2 regions of the Neobacillus sp. NPDC058068 genome follow, and region 2 is predicted to be linked to the other one. Evidence: a T-box and tRNA genes for the amino acid it is inferred to sense, from the RefSeq annotation. Region 2 holds a T-box; the other holds one or more tRNA genes.

Region 1 (7,221 bases), on a different contig from region 2:
ATTTGAATAACAAAGCCATGCAGAAAAATATAACCCAGTCTGCCAAGGATGTTCTTGCAGATAATGCACAAGAACTCATTTTATACTGGTCTGCACAATAAGAAAAAGCGTAAGCGCCTTGGTTAGGGGCGATATAGGAAGACTTAGCGACTGGCAAGCGTATGAAGACAGAGATTAGTCTTCCTTAATGCCCACGAAGTAGACACGACACAAGACAAGCCTGTGACCTCGAGCCCCTAGTCGCTGGAGCTGGACAATCGCAAAGTTTTCATCCCGCTGGCTTTTATGGTCAGTGGGATATTTATGTAAATGATTTCTTTCATCTGAAAAAGTTGAAATCTGGAGGAAAAACAAGATGAATAAAAAATGGGTCATGATGATCGTTGCATTATTTGCGATATTCGGCTTCACTGTCCCTGTTACGTTTGCCCATGCCGACGACAGTGAAGCTTATTCCGACATCACAGAAAAAAATGGCACTATTACATATGTATTGCGAATGAATATGGACCAATTGAGGATCGTAATCACCCCGAATGATCCCGAAATCAGCAATCATTCACCGGAAGTCATTAACCGATTTCTGGAGGATTCAAAAACAGATGTGGAATCCTATCTACTCTCCAATATCAAACTCCATGCCGACGGTTTACCGTTAGATGGAACTCTAACCCGGCTTCAAGCAACGAAAGTGAACAAAACGCCTTACGTTGAAGCAGTACTGGAGTATCCGATAAAACAAAAACCTGAGCAATTCATATTATCCTATAACCTGTTTTTTGATGATTTAGACCAATGGCACACGAATTATGTCACGCTAGACCTTAACGGAAAGAAACAAAATTCAGTGTTGACCTATGATTCGCGGGAAACCCACCTGGGCGAATTGAGTTATTTTCATACCATAAAGCAATTTTTATTGCTCGGAATGGAACATCTGATTACCGGTTATGACCATATTTTGTTTTTGACTGCTCTACTAATAGGAGCTACCTCAATCAAACAGATTCTTAAGGTTGTTACAGCATTTGCTGCAGCCCATACGGTGACTTTAATTCTAGCCGGTTTGCATATCGTAACGCTGCCTGGAAGGTTCATTGAGTCTGCCATTGCGCTGAGTATCGTTTATGTTGCCCTTAACAACCTTTTAAAACGGAACACGAAACACAATGTATGGTTAGCATTCGGATTCGGGTTGATTCATGGATTCGGGTTCGCCGATATATTATCAGAAATGAGGATGGACAGAGGGCAGTTTGCTTCTTCTCTATTGACGTTTAATTTGGGTATTGAAATCGGTCAAGTATTGATCGTGTTATTCATATATCCGGTTATTCAATATATTCGCAGAGTCAAATGGACAATCCCTGCCATTTCGACCACAATTACCCTTTTTGGAGTGGTCTGGTATATTGAAAGGGCGTTTTTATAAATTTCATTGGCTTTAATTGAAAAAAACGGTTAAAGTACTTTTTTAGTATCTTTAAACCGTTGAGGTGAACCGTATCAAAAAAACCGTTAGTATAAATTATAAAGAACCGATAAAAAAAAGAATTGCCCGCTATCTTTGAATTATTTAAAGATAGCGGGCAATTCAAAATATCTTGCTGTTACTAGCCTTACACTTAGGGAAACTACCTCCATGCAATCAAGACCGTTTCCTTCCTTCATTATTTGGAAAAAGAAAATAGGAGATTGCTCCTGAAAATAGTGCAGCTCCTAGTGCAATGATTAGTCTAATTCCTAATTGTATTTCTGAAAAGTCCTTATTAAGCATCCAAAGTGCTACAGCCATAACGATAATCATGATTGGAATGATAAGTGTAATTCTTTTCGGTTTCAATTCTTCACTCCCCTTCTTTCCTCTTTTTTACCTAAACATTATTATACAAGAAACAAAGACGGGTAATGAGAGTTTGTGCGTCCAATATTTTGAGATGGCAATGCGCAACCTCACTCCAAATCATCTGTCACATCATGTCCACGACCATCTTCTTCTATTTTCCCTATCAAACAAACGTTTAATTAAAACAGTAGGAATCCTTGATATATAAGCCTTTCCTCGTCCCAATCCATGAAAAAATTGCTTTCCAAATAATAGCCAGGAAATGTCGTAAGTTTTAAAAAATAGGTAATAAGTGAGTTAAATTATGTCGTAAGCGGAGGAAGGACGACGTAAATGGATTCTACTTCGACTTTTTGACATATTTTCAGCGGAAAGACCTACGTAGACCTCTTCACAGTGCCCGTGAAGCGAAAAAAACGCATGGTTCGGGCACTCTGAAAGGTTCACAGTGCCCATGGATGCGAAAAAACTCATGGTACGGGTACTCTAAAAGGTTCACAGTGCCCATGGAAGCAAAAAAACTCATGGTTAAGGCACTCTAAAAGGTTCACAGTGCCCATGGAAGCAAAAAAACTCATGGTACGGACACTCTGAAAGGTTCACAGTGCCCATGGAAGTGAAAAAACTCATGGTTCGGGCACTCTGAAAGGTTCACAGTGCCCATGGAAGTGAAAAAACTCATGGTTCGGGCACTCTGAGGGAATCGCTGAGCCCGAACAAGCGTAAAAAATCGCCCCCACGGAAACCCAAATTAGAGTAATTCAAAAGATTCTTTTACGACGGACTTGGCACAAAATGTGATTCAACAAATCCAGCAATCCAATCCCACAAGTAATTTTGCACATAAGTCTCGCTAACTGGCAGTAATCTTTCATTCAATAAACATTAAGACACCCATTAGTGGTTTTATCGTATATCAAGAATGTACGAGGAGACAGTCGTTCTAAATAATAACTGGGAGAAGGAGCCTGTCCACTCGTCCCATTAAATTTTTTACCATTCAATACACCCTATCTACACACCCCCATTCCCCTCCTAAATGTCGTATTTTCCTTCATGCTCGAAATCTTCAATTTGCTTTTCTGATTTTTTTGAAAAACGGGTACAAACCTAAAGCATGTCCTACCCTTGACACATATAAATACAGTACAAATCCACAACAGGGATAGATGGTAGGGAGGTAAAAATATGGATTAACTATAAAGAAGGTTTCTGTAACATCTATAGAATGATAAAAATCCCCAAAAGGAGATGGATGATTATTAAAACGATTAGCTTTGATAACACGTCATGTAGTGATGTATTATCAGCATGTTTTGATGAAAACTGGAAGCGTGAATTGACAAATGAACATGTAGTTTACACTGCTACTTCGTACAATGCGGAAGTAACACTGTATCTCCAAGGCGACTATAGTCAAGACCTTGTTTTCGATTATGGCAGCAAAATATTGGTCATGGGAAAGACCTATCATCTACCACCACACAAAGAATATCAATAAAAATGAATGTTCTTGGTTAAATAGTAGGGGGCAGATCTCCTGCTAACCTGCATTGAAAAAGCCATTCCGCTGCAAATGTTGGGAATGGCTTTTTCATTTTAACGTTCATTCTTTATAGTAAAATCGGGTATGAGCCAATAGATGAGCAATCCGGCAATGGTAGCGTAGGCGATACCGTTATGAGCATATCCAACTCCGATGATGAAGATAATCGCGACGATGACCAAATTTTTCATATTAGCCAGACTCACTTTTTCCTCAATGAGGTGACGGATTCCCATTGCAGCAATCATACCAAACAACAGGATACAGATGCCGCCCATCACTGCAACCGGAATGGATTGAATAACAGCTCCGACTTTAGCGAACAAGCCAAGAAGAATCGCAATAACAGCAGCGCCTTGAATGATCCTACTGGAAAACTGGCGTGTGATGGCTAGAACCCCGAGGTTTTCCGCGTAAGTTGTTTGTGCAGGTCCGCCGATGAAGCCCGAGATTAATGTTGCAATGCCATTCCCCCATAGGATGCTTGAAAAACCCGGATTCTTTGTCACATCTTTTCCTGTAATCTCATTTAGCACAAACATATGTCCAAGGTCTTCGATGATGGTAACCAGGGCTATCGGCGCCATTCCGAGGATTACGACCCAGGTGAATTCCGGCATGACAACATGCGGAAGAGCAAAAGTCGGTGCAGCTGCAATGGTATGAAAATCAACAAATCCACGCACCGCGGCATATGCATACCCTACTGCAAGACCGATGAGGAGCGGAAAGAGCCGGATTACCTTTGTGCCTGCAAGCGTTGCGATGACTGCTGCCAGAAGGCTGACGATAGCGACATCCCAATTGGTCGAAGCCATGCTGGTCACCGCCGTGGTTGCCAGCGAAAGACCGATAATACTTACAACAGGTCCGACGACAACTGCAGGAATTACCTTACGGACTTTTTCAAAACCGACAAAGGAAATGATCATAGATACAATGGCATAAACAATGGAAACGCTGATAAGACCTGCAACGGCTTGACCCGGTGAATGTAACTCCCCCACATACAATGCAAGCGGAGCAATAAAGGCGAAAGATGAACCTAGATACGTGGGAACCTTTCCGCGTGTAATAAGATGGAAAACCAAGGTTCCTAAACCACTGGCAATAAGTGCACTTCCTGGATCAAGGCCAGTTAGTGCCGGAACCAAAATTGTTGCACCAAACATCGCAAACAAATGCTGGAATGATAATGGGATTGCGCTTAAAAACTTTTTCAATCGTTTTCCCCCCTTTAATAGTTCCTTCATATATCATATATTTCTACTATTTATTTTTAGAATAAATTCGTAAAGTATTTTCTATATATTTTGACTTTTTAAAGCAGGGCTTCACCACAGAAAATGTAAGGGAATTTATCCTTCAATTGTATTGGGGAGAATTTTCAATTCTTTTTCATATTTTTTTGATATTTACTATGTCCATCTGTTAAACCAACAAGTTCAAATTCATTATTCTTATAAAAGTTATTTAATTTTATATTATCCGCAACACAATCTAACTGAAGATACTCTTTATCACTAATATTGTTTTGTATCAGAGCCAAAATACTTCTACCCATACCTTTCTTCATATATGGAGGAATAATGGCAAGTCTATGTAAATAAAACGATGTAGAGGAAATATCTTCTCCCCAAATATGCCTATCCCATTCACTTTGTTTTGATAAAAGTGTAAATGTAGCAACAATATCGTTATCTTTCAAAACAATATACGTTTCTTGATTAGATACCGCTTGTTCAATTTCTGCATCTTCACCGCCATCTAATAGAAACTTCCATTTGTTTATTTCATTATCTTTCATCCATAAAGCTATCTGTTTTAACATTTTTATTATTTTACTACTATCTTCATTGGTAGCAATTTTTATATTAAAACTTTCATCGTAATCCAAGTTCATTTTTTCCTCCTCATAGAGTACTAATTTTCTTTATTTATTCTTTACGTTTAAATACAACAAACTACTTTGAAATACCTGCATGTTAGTTAACTAAATCGATCGATTGTTTCCTAGACGACAAAAAAAGTAGAGATACTCTGATCTCTACTACTACGTTTTAAAAAATGACTCCGCAGGTAGGACTCGAACCTACGACCGATCGGTTAACAGCCGATAGCTCTACCACTGAGCTACTGCGGAATAATAAAAATATGATTTTATGATAATGGGCCTAAATGGACTCGAACCATCGACCTCACGCTTATCAGGCGTGCGCTCTAACCAGCTGAGCTATAGGCCCAAAGATAATGATTGGAGCGGGTGATGAGAATCGAACTCACATCATCAGCTTGGAAGGCTGAGGTTTTACCACTAAACTACACCCGCGTGCTTAAATTTGGAGGCAACACCCGGATTTGAACCGGGGATAAAGGTTTTGCAGACCTCTGCCTTACCACTTGGCTATGCTGCCACATTAAAAATTAATGGGGCGACTGATGGGAATCGAACCCACGAATGTCGGAACCACAATCCGATGCGTTAACCACTTCGCCACAATCGCCATAATGGTGGAGGGGGACGGATTCGAACCGCCGAACCCTGAGGGAGCGGATTTACAGTCCGCCGCGTTTAGCCACTTCGCTACCCCTCCATAAAAGGATATTTCATGTAAAGATGGCTCAGGACGGAATCGAACCGCCGACACAAGGATTTTCAGTCCTTTGCTCTACCGACTGAGCTACTGAGCCATTATCAACGGCATTTAATCTACCGGGATAAAAAAAATGGCGGTCCGGACGGGACTCGAACCCGCGACCTCCTGCGTGACAGGCAGGCATTCTAACCAACTGAACTACCGGACCATATTGCGGGGACAGGATTTGAACCTGCGACCTTCGGGTTATGAGCCCGACGAGCTACCAGACTGCTCCACCCCGCGATAATAGAAAGTAAATAATAAATAATATATGGAGGAGGAAGAGGGATTCGAACCCCCGCGCGGTATGACCCGCCTGTCGGTTTTCAAGACCGATCCCTTCAGCCAAACTTGGGTATTCCTCCAAATAAAATGGAGCCTAGCGGGATCGAACCGCTGACCTCCTGCGTGCAAAGCAGGCGCTCTCCCAGCTGAGCTAAGGCCCCGTGTTAATAATGTAATTTTCGACTGGTCGGGAAGACAGGATTCGAACCTGCGACCCCTTGGTCCCAAACCAAGTGCTCTACCAAGCTGAGCTACTTCCCGTAAAATAATGGCGCGCCCGAAAGGAGTCGAACCCATAACCTTCTGATCCGTAGTCAGACGCTCTATCCAATTGAGCTACGGGCGCATTCGTTTGAAAAATGGTGCCGAGGACCGGAATCGAACCGGTACGGTAGTCACCTACCGCAGGATTTTAAGTCCTGTGCGTCTGCCAGTTCCGCCACCCCGGCAATATTGGAGCGGAAGACGGGATTCGAACCCGCGACCCCCACCTTGGCAAGGTGGTGTTCTACCACTGAACTACTTCCGCATTTAAAAATGGTGCGGGTGAAGGGAGTCGAACCCCCACGCCTCGCGGCGCCAGATCCTAAGTCTGGTGCGTCTGCCAATTCCGCCACACCCGCAATATGAAAATGGTGAGCCATGAAGGACTCGAACCTTCGACCCTCTGATTAAAAGTCAGATGCTCTACCAACTGAGCTAATGGCTCGAAAAAAATGGTGCCGGCGAGAGGACTTGAACCCCCAACCTACTGATTACAAGTCAGTTGCTCTACCAATTGAGCTACCCCGGCATGTAGTTTGAAATAGGATGTTAAATAAAATTATGGTGGAGGATGACGGGATCGAACCGCCGACCCTCTGCTTGTAAGGCAGATGCTCTCCCAGCTGAGCTAATCCTCCATA
Region 2 (7,221 bases):
TTTCACTATCATAGTTAAGGTCAATTTTCGGTAGGTCATTGTGGCTGTGAGTGTCCTGGGAAAGAAGTAAGTAATACGAAAAGTCAGGATATACTTCTTGAAGAATAACGAATAGTTCACCTAAAAGGGTATCCACATCCAGGGACGAATGAAGTTTTTCGGTTATTTGAAATAATTTCTTATATTTGTTTTCTTCCAAAATTAAATCTCCATTAAAAGCATTCATTCAATCTCCCCACCGCCACTTCCAGATATATACATCACAATCCAATTATAGTTAATAATGGCATACATTTGGAAGGTTTTTTTGAATAATTTATTACTTTTTTCTAAATATTTTTTTGATAGGGGACAATCTTAAAGAAAGCAAAAATATTCTTGACTAAATGGGGATAAAAATTATATAATACTCTTTGTGTAAAATATTGCAGCCTATAAGAATAAACTTAATTGCTTCATTTTGTTCCTCACATCTTTGTGATGGTGCATCGAGTAACCCTCCGCTGCTAGGGCGATGGTGCATGAAAACAAAATGACTGTTATTGTGTTTCTTAACGGTTTTTATTTTACCAAAATAAAAACACGAAGGAGGAGTCATTCATGGCTCGTTATACTGGCTCTAGCTGGAAAATTTCTCGTCGTCTTGGAATCTCTCTAAGCGGCACAGGTAAAGAATTAGAAAAGCGTCCTTACGCTCCTGGACAACATGGTCCAAACCAACGCAAAAAGCTTTCTGAATACGGATTGCAATTACAAGAAAAGCAAAAACTTCGTCACATGTACGGAGTTAATGAGCGTCAATTCCGCAACCTTTTTGTTAAAGCTGGCAAAATGAGCGGCGTACACGGTGAAAACTTCATGATTCTTCTTGAATCACGTCTTGACAACCTAGTTTACCGTTTAGGTCTTGCCCGCACTCGTCGTGCAGCTCGTCAATTAGTAAACCACGGTCACATTTTAGTTGATGGTTCTCGCGTAGATATCCCATCATACCGCGTAGCACCTGGTCAAACAATCAGCGTTCGTGAAAAATCACGTAACCTTGATGTGATCAAAGAAGCAATCGAAGTAACGAATTACATTCCTGATTATGTAACTTTCGATGCTGACAAATTAGAAGGTACGTTCACTCGCTTACCAGAGCGTTCTGAGCTTGCTGCTGAAATTAACGAAACATTCATCGTTGAGTTCTACTCACGTTAATCTTTCAGAAAACCCCCGTTCCAATTTGGCACGGGGGTTTTTGTATTATAGAAGTTCTATTAAAAAAAGAGCTTTGGAAATCCAAAGCCCTGATTAATTAATATTTAATTAACGTATATTTCTTCTTCCCTCTTCTAATGATGGTAAACTGACCTTCGATTTTATCGGATTCCACCAAGCTGTAGTTGGAGTCCGTTACTTTCTCACCATTTACAGCGACCGCTCCATTGGTAATGTCTTCACGCGCCTGGCGCTTCGATGGAGAAATTTTTGCCGCAACTAAAAGGTCGACCAGGTTTTCCTCATCAGCTGACTCATAGGCCGGAACATCTTTAAAGCCTTGTTCAATCTCTGCAGCTGTTAGCTCCTTCACATCACCGCTAAATAATGCTTGCGAAATCTTAATCGCCTGCTCTAATGAGTCCTCGCCGTGGATAAGACGTGTCATCTCTTCTGCTAATGCCTTTTGCGCTTTACGGAGATGCGGTTCTTCAGCAACGGCCGTTTCTAATTTTTCGATTTCCTCATGTGAAAGGAACGTAAAAAACTTTAAGTATTTGATAACATCGGCATCAGCTGTATTAATCCAGAACTGATAAAACTCATATGGCGTAGTTTTTTCAGGGTCGAGCCAAACAGCGCCGCCCTCTGTCTTGCCAAATTTTGTCCCATCCGCTTTTGTCACGAGCGGAATGGTTAAAGCATAGGCCTTTGCCCCTTCAGGCTGCATTTTCCGAATTAATTCTAACCCAGAGGTAATGTTACCCCATTGGTCACTGCCTCCGATTTGCAGTTTACAATTATGGTGTTGGTACAAATGATTGAAATCCATTGCTTGTAAAATGGTATAGGTGAATTCAGTAAAAGAAATACCTGTTTCAAGCCTTGAGGCAATAGTATCTTTAGCGAGCATGTAATTAACACCGATATGCTTGCCGATGTCACGTAAAAAAGTAACGATATCCATCGATCCGGCCCAATCGTAGTTATTAACCATTGTTGCGCCATTTTCACCCTCAAATTCGAAAATTGCCGCTAACTGTTTTTGGATACCGGCAACATTTTCTTGTACCTTCTCAAGGGTTTGAAGATTGCGCTCTTCACTCTTTCCACTTGGATCACCAATTAACCCTGTTGCACCGCCGACTAATACGATAGGTCGGTGACCATGCTGTTGAAATCTTCTCAATGTCAAAAACGGTACCAAGTGCCCGATATGCAAACTGTCCGCCGTCGGATCGGCACCACAATATAGTGAGATTTTCTCTGTATCTAGAAGCTCTTTTAACCCTTCGGCGTCTGACTGCTGGTAAATAATTCCTCTCCATGCTAAATCCTGTAATAAATCCATTCTAAATCCCTCCAACTTCAAAATAAAAACGTCCCTGCAAAAATGCAGGGACGTAATTTTACGCGGTACCACCCAGCTTGAGGATATCATCATCCTCCAACTTGAAAAAAATAACGGTTATCACCGTTCTCCATTACTAATAATAATATTCACAGAGAAAGCTCGAGGACGTAATTCATTCTTCTATATGTACCGGCTCCCACCACCGCCGGCTCTCTAATAACAGGGATAGAAGAACTACAATTGATTCCCTTCACAGCTTTAATATAAAATTAACTTATAGTTTTTTTATCATATTTTCTTCTAACTGTCAAACACGAACTGGAAATATCAGAAAAATGTAGAAGTTTGTCAGTTTTTTATAGCGTCTGTATGCTATAATGGATGTGATTTTAAAAGAGGTGATGCTTTTGAAAAATGAAAAATTACAAGCATGGTTGGAAAAAGCTAAATCCGCACTTAACTTGTTTACCCATAAAAAAACGGTAAAAAGTGCACGAATCACATATCAAGTCTTTTGGAACTTATTCCTCCTAATATTGACCGTTGTCATTATTGGAGGCTCATTCGGTGCAGGGGTAGGAGCAGGTTATTTCGCCTCGCTTGTAAAGGATGAACCCGTACGCTCATACGAAAGTATGAAAAAGGATATTTATAATTACACAGAAACATCGGAATTATATTTTTCTAATAATGTCTATCTTGGTAAGCTCAGAACCGATCTTGAACGCGAACAAGTGACACTCAATCAAGTATCGAAGGATTTAATTAACGCAGTTGTCGCTACCGAAGACGAATACTTCTACAAACATAATGGAGTCGTCCCAAAAGCTGTTTTTCGCGCCGTCTTCCAGGAAGTTTCAAACTCTTCTGTTCAAACAGGCGGCAGTACTTTAACACAGCAATTAATAAAAAACCAAATTTTAACCAATGAGGTTTCATTTCAACGGAAAGCCAATGAAATTTTACTTGCCCTTCGATTAGAGAAGTTCTTTGACAAAAAAGAAATTCTTGAAGCTTACTTGAATGTTTCAACCTTTGGAAGAAACTCATCCGGACGAAACATTGCCGGTGTCCAAACGGCAGCTAAAGGCATTTTCGGCAAAAAAGCAAGTGAATTGAACTTGGCACAATCAGCCTTCATCGCTGGGCTGCCGCAAAGTCCATTCGGATATACCCCTTTTACAAGAGAGGGGACCATTAAGAACAACCTTGAACCAGGACTTAGCCGAATGAAAACGGTATTAAAGCGTATGTTTGACGGCGGGTATATAAACCAGCAGCAGTACGCTGAGGCATCTGCCTATGATATCACCAAGGACTTTATCGCGCCGGTTACAAATCCGCTTGAAAAATACCCTTGGCTGACGGTTGAAATTGAAAAGCGTGCTATCGATACTCTGACTACCGTACTAGCTCAAAAGGATGGCTATACAGAAAAAGACTTAAAAAATGATGATAATCTTTATTACAAGTACAAAACGTTAGCTAACCATAATTTACATCAAAATGGCTACCAAATTCATACGACAATTGATAAAGAGATTTACGATGTGATGCAGCTGGTAAAAGACAATTATAAATACTATGGAGCAGATAAACCTCAGGAAGTGGAAGACCCGGAAACTGGAGAAAAGAAAACGATTATGGAGCCTGTCGAGGTTGGAGCAGAACTAATCGAAAATAAGACCGGTAAGATTATTAGCTTTGTTGCCGGAAGGGATTACAACAAACAACAGCTTAATCATGCAACTAGTGCATACAGGCCAAATGCGTCCACGATGAAACCGCTGCTTGTCTACGGCCCTGCAATCGAATTAGGTAAAGCGGCACCGGGAACACCGCTGCCAAATGTTGAATTATATTTGGACCCCAGCAGAAGTAAACCATGGCCGCGAAATTACGGTGGAGGTTATAGCGGTTTAGTTTCTGCTCGCTATGCACTTGCAAAATCCTATAACGTTCCTGCCGTAAAACTATACAAGGAAATTGTTGACCAACAACCGGCAAAATACCTAGAAAAAATGGGAATTACCTCTCTTCTAAAAGATGATCATACAAACCCTTCAGCTGCCATCGGTTCGTTACAGAAGGGTGTTACCATTGAAGAGAATACAAATGCCTTTAGTACCTTTGCAAACAATGGTAAATTTATTGATGCCTATTTGATTGATAAAATTGTCGATAAAAGCGGCAAAATAATCTATCAACACGAAGTAAAGCCAGTTGATGTTTTTAAACCGCAAACAGCATATTTAACTCTAGATATGATGCGCGATGTAATTAAAACGGGAACTGCCGCCGGGATCAATAGTAAATTGAACTTTAGAGCCGATTGGGCCGGTAAAACAGGAACAGGTAATGAATATACGGATTCCTGGTTTGTTGCGACAAATCCAAACGTAACCTTTGGTATTTGGACTGGTTACGATACGCCAAAATCGCTGCAGTCTAAAGGAGTGCTGTCTTACAGCCAGCGGACAAATAACCTTTGGGCTGAATTAATTAATGCAGCATATAAAATCAGACCGGATTTAGTGGCACCAAAAGAGTCATTTACCATGCCTGAAGGAATCGTGAAACGATCCTATTGTGCTGTTTCAGGGATGCTGCCGTCCAATGCCTGTTCGAAGGCCGGCTTAATTGAAAGTGATTACTTTAACGTCAAAGATGTTCCGACGAAAATTGATGATAGCTTGATTGAAGGAAAGTTTGTTACGATTGGCGGGAAAAGATATTTAGCGTTAGATTCTACCCCAAAAGAGTTTGCCCAGTTTGGTCTTATCTTAAACCCGGACTTTATTACTCGAATGGTCGGAAAGAATTTCAAAAATACAAGACAGCTTATACCTGAGAAAGATCGTTGGGCGAAAATTCTCGTTCCTGACTCCAAAATGGTCGATAATGGGAAGAAGCCTGATAGTGTCCGTTTAACAGCCTCAGGTAATACATTAACTTGGTCAGCAGCCCGGGATAATGATATAGTGGGCTATAGAGTCTATCAAGGAAATGTATTTTCAACTAAAGTCACGAGCGTTATTAATGGTTCGAGCCTTTCGTATAAAGCCGGAAACGGAGTTTATTATGTAACTGCAGTTGATATCGCTGGCAACGAATCCGCTCCATCTAATCTTGTAGAGGTCGGCATAACAATACCTGATCCTATTGTAACAACACCTGAAACAACAACACCGCAATAATAAAAACCGCACCGATCATTTAATTTGACCGGTGCGGTTTTTATTTTTAATTAATCTTCTAAAGTTGAAAGGTCGCCTGCTGGTAAATTAAGCTCCCAGGCCTTCAAGACGCGGCGCATAATTTTACCGCTTCTCGTCTTCGGCAGTTTGTCGCGGAAATCTATTTCCCTCGGCGCTGCATGGGCAGCGAGACCTTTTTTAACAAATTGCCTGATTTCCTCTTTAAGTTCATCTGACTGTTCATATCCGTCCCTCAGGGCAATAAAGGCTTTGATAATTTCACCGCGAACCGGATCCGGTTTTCCGATAACGCCTGCCTCTGCAACAGCGGGATGCTCAACAAGCTTGCTTTCTACTTCAAATGGTCCAACACGCTCACCGGACGTCATGATGACATCATCAACCCGTCCTTGGAACCAGAAATACCCGTCTTCATCCATATAGGCGGAATCTCCGGAGACGTACCAGTCATTTGGCATAAAGTATGATTCATATTTCTCCGGGTTATTCCAAATCGCATTCATCATCGATGGCCAGCCTTTCTTGATCGCAAGGTTCCCCATTCGATACGGCGGGAGCTCATTGCCTTGATTATCAACAATAGCAGCAATCACCCCTGGAATTGGTTTACCCATCGATCCAGGCTTAATTTCCATGCAAGGATAGTTACTAATCAGCTGGGCACCTGTTTCAGTCATCCACCAGTTATCATGAATTCGTTTATTAAATACCTTTGCTCCCCATTTCACTACTTCCGGATTCAACGGTTCGCCAACACTCAGCACATGTCGAAGGCTGCTTAAATCGAATTTCTTAACAACCTCGTCACCTGCACCCATTAACATCCTGAAAGCGGTGGGAGCACTATACCAAACCGTGACCCCAAATTCTTCAATCATTTGATACCAGGTCTCAGGACTAAAGCGGCCTCCAATAATCACATTAGATGTTCCTGTTAACCAAGGGCCAAATATTCCGTAAGAAGTCCCGGTAACCCAGCCTGGATCGGCCGTACACCAGTATACATCTTCCTCTTTTAAATCAAGGACCCATTTTGCTGTTTGATAATGCTGAATCATTGCATTATGTACATGCAGTACTCCTTTTGGTTTCCCAGTAGAACCGGAGGTATAATGCAGAATCAGACCATATGTCCTGTCCACCCATTCAATTCTTAATTCCTTACTTGCCTCTGCAAATTTGTTCAAGAAATTAATATAAGGACCCTCTTCATCTACATTTTTGCCGACTAGGAAAATATGCTTTAATGCCGGTAATTCATTTACTGGAACACGTTCCAGCAATTCCGGGGTCGTAACTAATACCTTAGCTTCACTGTCTTGCAAACGATCTCTGACAGCACCTTCCATAAAGGCCTCAAATAATGGACCGACAATTGCCCCAAGCTTAATCGCACCCAAAACTGTAAAGTAAAGCTCGGGAGAACGAGGCATGAAAATAAATACA

The links. A T-box is a leader RNA that pairs with one kind of tRNA and senses whether it is charged. The one in region 2 lies ahead of tyrS (tyrosine--tRNA ligase), so its partner is inferred to be a tRNA-Tyr.
Region 1: it has a tRNA-Tyr gene. The T-box ahead of tyrS (tyrosine--tRNA ligase) is inferred to sense a tRNA for this amino acid. The anticodon was not compared.

Annotation. Positions count from the first base shown of each region.
Region 1 is NZ_JBHVSI010000016.1:212-7,432, reverse strand. Features, by position in the region: gene ACFVSW_RS18405 (purple acid phosphatase family protein) at 1-101, shown strand, start outside; gene ACFVSW_RS18400 (HupE/UreJ family protein) at 356-1,432, shown strand; gene ACFVSW_RS18395 (histidine kinase) at 1,649-1,843, opposite strand; gene ACFVSW_RS18390 (hypothetical protein) at 3,186-3,347, shown strand; gene ACFVSW_RS18385 (uracil-xanthine permease family protein) at 3,446-4,615, opposite strand; gene ACFVSW_RS18380 (GNAT family N-acetyltransferase) at 4,780-5,295, opposite strand; tRNA gene ACFVSW_RS18375 (tRNA-Asn) at 5,464-5,535, opposite strand; tRNA gene ACFVSW_RS18370 (tRNA-Ile) at 5,562-5,635, opposite strand; tRNA gene ACFVSW_RS18365 (tRNA-Gly) at 5,648-5,721, opposite strand; tRNA gene ACFVSW_RS18360 (tRNA-Cys) at 5,733-5,806, opposite strand; tRNA gene ACFVSW_RS18355 (tRNA-His) at 5,821-5,896, opposite strand; tRNA gene ACFVSW_RS18350 (tRNA-Tyr) at 5,902-5,986, opposite strand; tRNA gene ACFVSW_RS18345 (tRNA-Phe) at 6,011-6,083, opposite strand; tRNA gene ACFVSW_RS18340 (tRNA-Asp) at 6,121-6,197, opposite strand; tRNA gene ACFVSW_RS18335 (tRNA-Met) at 6,201-6,274, opposite strand; tRNA gene ACFVSW_RS18330 (tRNA-Ser) at 6,304-6,396, opposite strand; tRNA gene ACFVSW_RS18325 (tRNA-Ala) at 6,405-6,477, opposite strand; tRNA gene ACFVSW_RS18320 (tRNA-Pro) at 6,501-6,577, opposite strand; tRNA gene ACFVSW_RS18315 (tRNA-Arg) at 6,586-6,662, opposite strand; tRNA gene ACFVSW_RS18310 (tRNA-Leu) at 6,677-6,765, opposite strand; tRNA gene ACFVSW_RS18305 (tRNA-Gly) at 6,771-6,845, opposite strand; tRNA gene ACFVSW_RS18300 (tRNA-Leu) at 6,855-6,939, opposite strand; tRNA gene ACFVSW_RS18295 (tRNA-Lys) at 6,950-7,025, opposite strand; tRNA gene ACFVSW_RS18290 (tRNA-Thr) at 7,034-7,109, opposite strand; tRNA gene ACFVSW_RS18285 (tRNA-Val) at 7,143-7,218, opposite strand.
Region 2 is NZ_JBHVSI010000017.1:109,812-117,032, reverse strand. Features, by position in the region: gene ACFVSW_RS19730 (sensor domain-containing diguanylate cyclase) at 1-226, opposite strand, end outside; gene rpsD (30S ribosomal protein S4) at 601-1,203, shown strand; gene tyrS (tyrosine--tRNA ligase) at 1,301-2,554, opposite strand; T-box leader at 2,598-2,820, opposite strand; gene ACFVSW_RS19715 (transglycosylase domain-containing protein) at 2,965-5,754, shown strand; gene acsA (acetate--CoA ligase) at 5,805-7,221, opposite strand, start outside.